DNA from 2 places in the Streptomyces sp. NPDC086787 genome. Region 1 is predicted to be linked to the other one. Evidence: riboswitches for the same ligand, from Rfam matches in the RefSeq annotation. Region 1 holds a riboswitch; the other holds the start of a gene.
The links. Region 1 has a riboswitch for glycine ahead of gcvT (glycine cleavage system aminomethyltransferase GcvT). Riboswitches for the same ligand answer to the same signal wherever they lie in the genome.

Region 1 (3,397 bases):
GAGCCGACGACCCGGCGGAACTGCTCCTCGGAGCTGAACACGGGCACGTACACCTGGCCCGCGATGTCCATGGTGGGCAGGTCCAGGGGGCCGCTGTGCGGGCCGCCCCCGCCCGGCAGCGGGACCCATACGAAGCTGCGGCCCAGGACCTCGACGATCCGGCCGCCCGCCGAGGGGACGCCGAGGGAGGCCGAGAGCACCTCCTCCAGCTCGTTGCCGGGCCATCCGCCGTGCGGGTGGGGGTGGTGCGCCTGTGCCGGGAAGTCCGCGGGAGTGTCCGCCGGGAAGTCCATCTGCCTACCGCCTGCTGGGAACCGCTGGTCTGTGGCTGGAAAGGCTAGCGGGTGCCGCCGGGGAGGGGACCCGCCGTGTGCTGGGGCGCTCACCGGGTGAAGGCGATGCGGCGCAGTACGTCGGCCGCCTCCCGGTCCAGCAGTACCGCCGAGTCGCAGCCGTGGGGCAGCGCGCCGCGCTCCACGGCGCGCAGCAGGCGGGCGGCGGCTCTGCGGTGCCGCAGGAAGGCGTACCGGGAGACGCCTCTGCCGCGCCGGCGCTGGCCGTCCAGGGCGGTGTCCGGGGTGACGTCGAGGAACAGCAGGTGCAGGGTGCCGCCGCGGCGGCGGGCCGCGCGGGCCAGCCAGTCGCGCACCCAGGTCTGGGTGCCGCAGTCGTGCACGACGAGCCCGTCGCCACCGCTCAGGGCGCGGCGCAGCGCGGCGTAGTGGGCGAGGCGGACCAGGGGGCGGTAGACCGCGTACGGGAGGAGGCGGGGCGCGCGGGCGTCCCAGCGGGCACGGGTGTCCTGGGAGTCGATGCGCGCGCCGCGGACCGCTCGGCGCATCAGGGTGGTCTTGCCGCTGCCGGGCAGTCCGGTGATCACGACGAGATCGCCGGCGCCGAAGAGCAGGCCGTGCGGGCTGCGGCCGGCGCGCTCGCGCAGGTCGCGGACGACCGGCGCGGGACGCTCGGCGGACCGCACACCGGCCGGGGCGGCGGCGGGCTGTTCCGGCAGTGCGACGCCGGCGCTCGTGGCGCAGGCCGTGGTCCTGTTCACCGTGATCGTCCTCCCCTTGGGCTCGGGGATCCTCTGCCCGTCGTGTGTAAAGAGAAGGTAATGCCGCCGGTCTCGCGTTTTCGTGCGCTTACTGCCACAGCCCGGTTACAGATGCGGCCTGCCGCCGACCGGCCGGGGCATGCAATGATGTGCCCGCCAACTGCATACCGGCCGTTTGAATCCGCGCGGGAGAGTCCTCGGCAAGTGTCGCCGGGGCGCCGAAGGAGCAAGTCCCTCCCTTGAATCTCTCAGGCACCGTTACCGCGTGGGCGAGGCACATCTGAAAAGCGGGCCGCTGTGACAGCGGCTCCACCCAAGGTGCAAGCCGTGGTCCTCCCCCAGTAGGGGTGGTCAGGGCGAACCTCTCAGGTTCCGATGACAGATGGGGAGGAACGACCTCGCCTGTCATGCCTTGGGAGACGACCGACCGATGAGCAGTACTGAAGCCGCCGGCCTCCGGCACACCGCGCTCGACGCCCTGCACCGCGCGCTCGGTGCGACCATGACCGACTTCGCGGGCTGGGACATGCCGCTGCGCTACGGCTCCGAGCGGGACGAGCATGTCGCCGTGCGGACGAGGGCCGGGCTCTTCGACCTCTCCCACATGGGCGAGATCACCGTGACCGGCCCGGACGCCGCGCGCCTGCTGAACTTCGCCCTGGTCGGCAACATCGGCTCGGTCGGTGTCGGCCGCGCCCGCTACACCATGATCTGCCAGGCCGACGGCGGCATCCTGGACGATCTGATCGTCTACCGGCTGGCCGAGACCGAGTACATGGTCGTGGCCAACGCCTCCAACGCCCAGGTGGTGCTGGACGCGCTGACCGAGCGCGCGCCGGGCTTCGACGCCGAGGTCCGCGACGACCGCGACGCCTACGCGCTGATCGCCGTGCAGGGCCCCGAGTCCCCCGGCATCCTGAAGTCCGTGACGGACGCCGACCTGGACGGCCTGAAGTACTACGCGGGCCTGCCCGGCACGGTCGCGGGCGTCCCGGCGCTGATCGCGCGCACCGGGTACACCGGGGAGGACGGCTTCGAGCTGTTCGTGAAGCCGGAGCACGCCGTCGAGCTGTGGCAGGCGCTGACCGAGGCCGGCGCGGGCGTGGGCCTGGTGGCCTGCGGGCTGTCCTGCCGTGACACGCTCCGCCTGGAGGCGGGCATGCCGCTGTACGGGCACGAGCTGACCACCTCGCTGACCCCGTTCGACGCCGGGCTCGGCCGCGTGGTGAAGTTCGAGAAGGAGGGCGACTTCGTGGGCCGCGAGGCGCTCACCGAGGCCGCCGCCCGCGCCGAGCAGAACCCGCCGCGGGTTCTCGTCGGCCTGGTCGCCGAGGGCCGCCGTGTCCCGCGCGCCGGGTTCCAGGTCGTCGCCGGCGGCGAGGTGATCGGCGAGGTCACCTCGGGCGCCCCCTCCCCCACGCTGGGCAAGCCCATCGCCATGGCCTACGTCGAGGCGGCGCACGCTGCGCCCGGTACGGCCGGCGTCGGCGTGGACATCCGCGGCAGCCATGAGCCGTACGAGGTCGTGGCGCTGCCGTTCTACAAGCGCCAGAAGTAGAGACTGATCCGGGTGTGACGCCAGGGCACGTCACCCGTGCCACGTGCGGTTCCACCCGTGCCGCATACGGTTTCAGCAGTCCCCCCTTCACCACCCGTCCCACGCGTACAGGAGAATTCAGGCCATGAGCAACCCCCAGCAGCTGCGCTACAGCAAGGAGCACGAGTGGCTGTCGGACGCCGAGGGCGGCGTCGCGACGGTCGGCATCACCGAGTTCGCGGCCAACGCGCTCGGCGATGTCGTCTACGCCCAGCTCCCCGAGGTCGGCGACACGGTGACCGCGGGCGAGTCCTGCGGCGAGCTGGAGTCGACCAAGTCGGTCTCCGACCTGTACTCCCCGGTCACCGGTGAGGTCGTCGAGGCCAACCAGGACGTCGTCGACGACCCGTCCCTGGTGAACTCGGCCCCCTTCGAGGGCGGCTGGCTGTTCAAGGTGCGGATCACGGACGAGCCGGCGGAGCTGCTCTCCGCCGACGAGTACACCGCTTTCACCGCCGGCTGAGGAGTCGTAGCCGTATGACTGTCCTGAACACGCACCTGCACGAGCTGGACCCGGAGATCGCCGCCGCGGTCGACGCCGAGCTCGCCCGCCAGCAGTCCACGCTGGAGATGATCGCGTCCGAGAACTTCGCGCCGCTCGCGGTGATGGAGGCGCAGGGCTCGGTCCTCACCAACAAGTACGCCGAGGGCTACCCGGGCCGCCGCTACTACGGCGGCTGCGAGCACGTCGACGTCGCCGAGCAGATCGCCATCGACCGGGTCAAGGAGCTGTTCGGCGCCGAGTA
Region 2 (3,397 bases), on a different contig from region 1:
GGCCGCCCGGCCGGTGACCTTGACGGTCAGCGTGTCGAAGTAGGCGCCGTGGACGATCTCGACGCCACCGGCCCGGAGGCCCTCGGCCAGGATCGTGGCGTAGCGGTGGGTGCGGCCGGCGATGGCCCGCAGGCCCTCGGGTCCGTGGTAGACGGCGTACATGCCGGCCATCACGGCGAGCAGCACCTGCGCGGTGCAGATGTTGCTGGTCGCCTTCTCGCGGCGGATGTGCTGCTCACGGGTCTGGAGCGCGAGGCGGTACGCGCGATTGCCGTCGGCGTCGACGGACACGCCCACGAGCCGGCCGGGGAGGCTGCGCGCGAACTTCTCGTGCACCGCCATGTAACCGGCGTGCGGTCCGCCGAAGCCCATCGGCACACCGAACCGCTGGGTGGTGCCGATCGCGATGTCCGCGCCGAGCTCGCCCGGGGAGACCAGCAGGGTGAGCGCGAGCAGGTCGGCGGCGACGGTGACGAGCGCTCCGAGCTGGTGCGCCTGGTCGATGAGCGGCTTGATGTCGCGTACGGCACCGGAGGCGCCCGGGTACTGGATGAGCACGCCGTTGATCTCGCGCTCGGCGATCGCGGCCGGGATGCCCTCGCTGAGGTCGGCGACCACGACCTCCACTCCGGTGGGCTCGGCGCGGGTCTCGATCACGGCGATGGTCTGCGGCAGGGCGTCCGCGTCGATGAGGTAGAGGCCCTTTTTGTTCTTGCCCATGCGCCGGGACAGCGCCATCGCCTCGGCGGCGGCCGTGCCCTCGTCGAGCAGGGAGGCGCCGGAGGTGGGCAGGCCGGTGAGGTCGGCGACCATGGTCTGGAAGTTCAGCAGGGCTTCGAGCCGGCCCTGGGAGATCTCCGGCTGGTACGGCGTGTAGGCCGTGTACCAGGCCGGGTTCTCCATCACGTTGCGCAGGATGACGGGCGGGGTGAAGGTCCCGTAGTACCCGAGGCCGATCATCGAGCCGAGCACCTGGTTGCGGTCGGCGAGGGAACGCAGCTCGGCGAGTACCTCGGCCTCGGTGCGAGCACCCGGCAGGTCGAGCGCGTCGGCGTTCTTGATCACGTCGGGCACGGCGGCCGCGGTGAGCTCGTCGAGCGAGGCGTAGCCGACCTGAGCGAGCATCTTGGCCCGCGCCCCGTGGTCGGGGCCGATGTGGCGCTGTTCGAAGGGGATGCCCTGCTCGAGTTCGGTGAGCGGGGTGCGCTGGGTGGTCATTGCGGAGGCCTCCTGGTCGACGCGACCTTCGAGGGGTACCCCGGACACGGGTACCCCGACGGCCTCCCCCTCTGTCATCTCAACCTGAGAGCTTCGCCGGGCGCCCGAGGGCACCGGCTTTCCCCGTCGGTGAGAGCGGACGGCTTCGACATCCGCTCTGCTTTCCAGAGTGACCTCGTCCGTGCGGTTCGTGGGCCTGAGAGATTCCGGGGAGGATTTGCTCCTTCGGCGCCTCCGGTGTCACTCCGGAGGACTCTCCCGCACGGGGTCATCAGCCGTTTGCCAGACTACCAGCGAGGTCAACGCCCGAGTCTTCGAGTGGCCGCCATCCTGAATGTGCTCTTTTGTAGTGCTTACGAATGAGTTGCGACCAAGTGGAGGGCCCGTGCAGACCGAAATCGATCCGCGCAACCTGATCGGCCGCAAGGCGTTCGACCGCAACGGCACCAAGATCGGCACGATCGATGAGGTGTACCTCGACGACGCGACCGGCGTGCCGGAGTGGGCGGCCATAAGAACCGGTCTGTTCTCCCGTGACGCGTTCGTGCCCCTGGAGCCGAGCGAGCTGGTCGAGGGCACCCTCCACGTCCCCTTCGACCGCGCTCTGATCAAGGACGCCCCGGACTTCGGCGTGGGCCGCCACCTGTCCCCGGAACAGGAGCTCCAGCTCTACCACCACTACGGCCTCGACGTGGCGCCTCCTCCCACGCTCCCGGACCGCGACTTCGGCAACCTGGCGGGAACGGACGACGCCTGAAACCGCTCCCGGAACCCAGCGACGGCCGTCCTCAGACCTGCTCGGGTCTTCGCCGGACCAGCTCCAGCGGATCCGCCGGTTCAAGGGCCGGGTCGTCGACACGGAACGTCCTGACCCGCCCGGGCGGCGACCAGGGCGTCTCGAAGCGCACGGTGACCCGCCCGAGTCCGCTGCCCTGCACCCAGCCGTGCCCGTACTCGGTGTGCCGCACATCATGGCCCGCGGGCCAGTGCCGCTGCTCGGTGGCTGCTACCGGCTCCTTCCCCACCGGCTCGGGCGCGGCCTCCTCGGGCACCGCCTCGGCCCGCTCACCCGCAGCCTGGGCGAACAGGTCCTCCTGGGTGTAGTCGGCGAGCCCGGAGACGCCCACGCCCAGCAGCCGCACCCCGCCCGTCGTGTCCACGGACTCCAGCAGCCGCGCCGCCGCCTCCCGGATCACCGCCGGGTCGTCGGTGGGCCCACGGAGCGTCTCGGACCGGGTGAGCGTCGAGAAGTCGTACCGCCGCACCTTCAGCACGATGGTCCGCCCCGACAGTCCCGCACCCCGCAGTCGCCCCACGCACCGGTCGGCGAGCCGCCCCACCTCCAGGCCCACCCGCATCCGGTCGTGGATGTCCACGTCATAGGTGTCCTCGACCGAGACCGACTTGGTCTCCCGCTCGGCCACCACCGGACGCTCGTCGAGTGCCAGGGCCATGGCGTACAACCCGTGCCCGTGGGCCTTGCCCAGCAGCCGCACCAGCTCGTCCTCACCCGCCTCGGCGATCTCGTCGACCGTGGTGATCCCGGCGCGGCGCAGATGGTCGCCGGTAGCCGGCCCGACGCCCGGCAGGGTCCGCACCGACATGGGTCCCAGCAGCGCCCGCTCGGTCCCCGGCTCGATGACCGCCAGCCCGTCCGGCTTGGCCTGCTCGGAGGCGATCTTGGCGAGCATCTTGGAGGCGGCGAGCCCCACCGACCCGGTGAGCCCCGTGACGGCGCGTATGTCCGCGCGCAGCCGCACCGCGGCCTGCCGGGCCGACTCCTCGTCCCCGGCCGCTCCAGCGGCCTCCAGGTCCACGAACGCCTCGTCCAGGCTCAGCGGCTCCACCAGGGGGGACAGCTCCCGCAGCAGCCCCATCACCTGCTCGCTGATCGACCGGTAGAGCCCGAAGCGCGGCACGAGATACGCGGCGTGCGGAGCGAGCCGGCGTGCCTGGGCCATGGGCATCGCCGAATTGACTCCGAAGACCCGCGCCTCGTACGACGCGGTGGCGACCACTCCACGCGGTCCGAGCCCGCCCACGACGACGGCCTTCCCGCGCAGGCTCGGCTTGGACGCCTGCTCCACCGAGGCGAAGAAGGCATCCATGTCGAGATGCAGGATCGTGGGCGCGGTTCTCACAGGTCCGATGCTGCACCACGCCACTGACAATGCCCCGG

Region 2: another riboswitch for glycine. It lies ahead of gcvP (aminomethyl-transferring glycine dehydrogenase); the one in region 1 lies ahead of gcvT (glycine cleavage system aminomethyltransferase GcvT).

What each region holds. Positions count from the first base shown of each region.
Region 1 is NZ_JBIVBC010000020.1:63,915-67,311, forward strand. Features, by position in the region: gene ACIPK3_RS30895 (enhanced serine sensitivity protein SseB) at 1-293, opposite strand, end outside; gene ACIPK3_RS30900 (AAA family ATPase) at 383-1,060, opposite strand; glycine riboswitch at 1,231-1,328, shown strand; gene gcvT (glycine cleavage system aminomethyltransferase GcvT) at 1,485-2,612, shown strand; gene gcvH (glycine cleavage system protein GcvH) at 2,737-3,114, shown strand; gene glyA (serine hydroxymethyltransferase) at 3,129-3,397, shown strand, end outside.
Region 2 is NZ_JBIVBC010000011.1:8,871-12,267, reverse strand. Features, by position in the region: gene gcvP (aminomethyl-transferring glycine dehydrogenase) at 1-1,218, opposite strand, end outside; glycine riboswitch at 1,393-1,489, opposite strand; gene ACIPK3_RS24075 (PRC-barrel domain-containing protein) at 1,604-1,975, shown strand; partial or broken gene ACIPK3_RS24070 (DNA polymerase IV) at 1,897-3,359, opposite strand.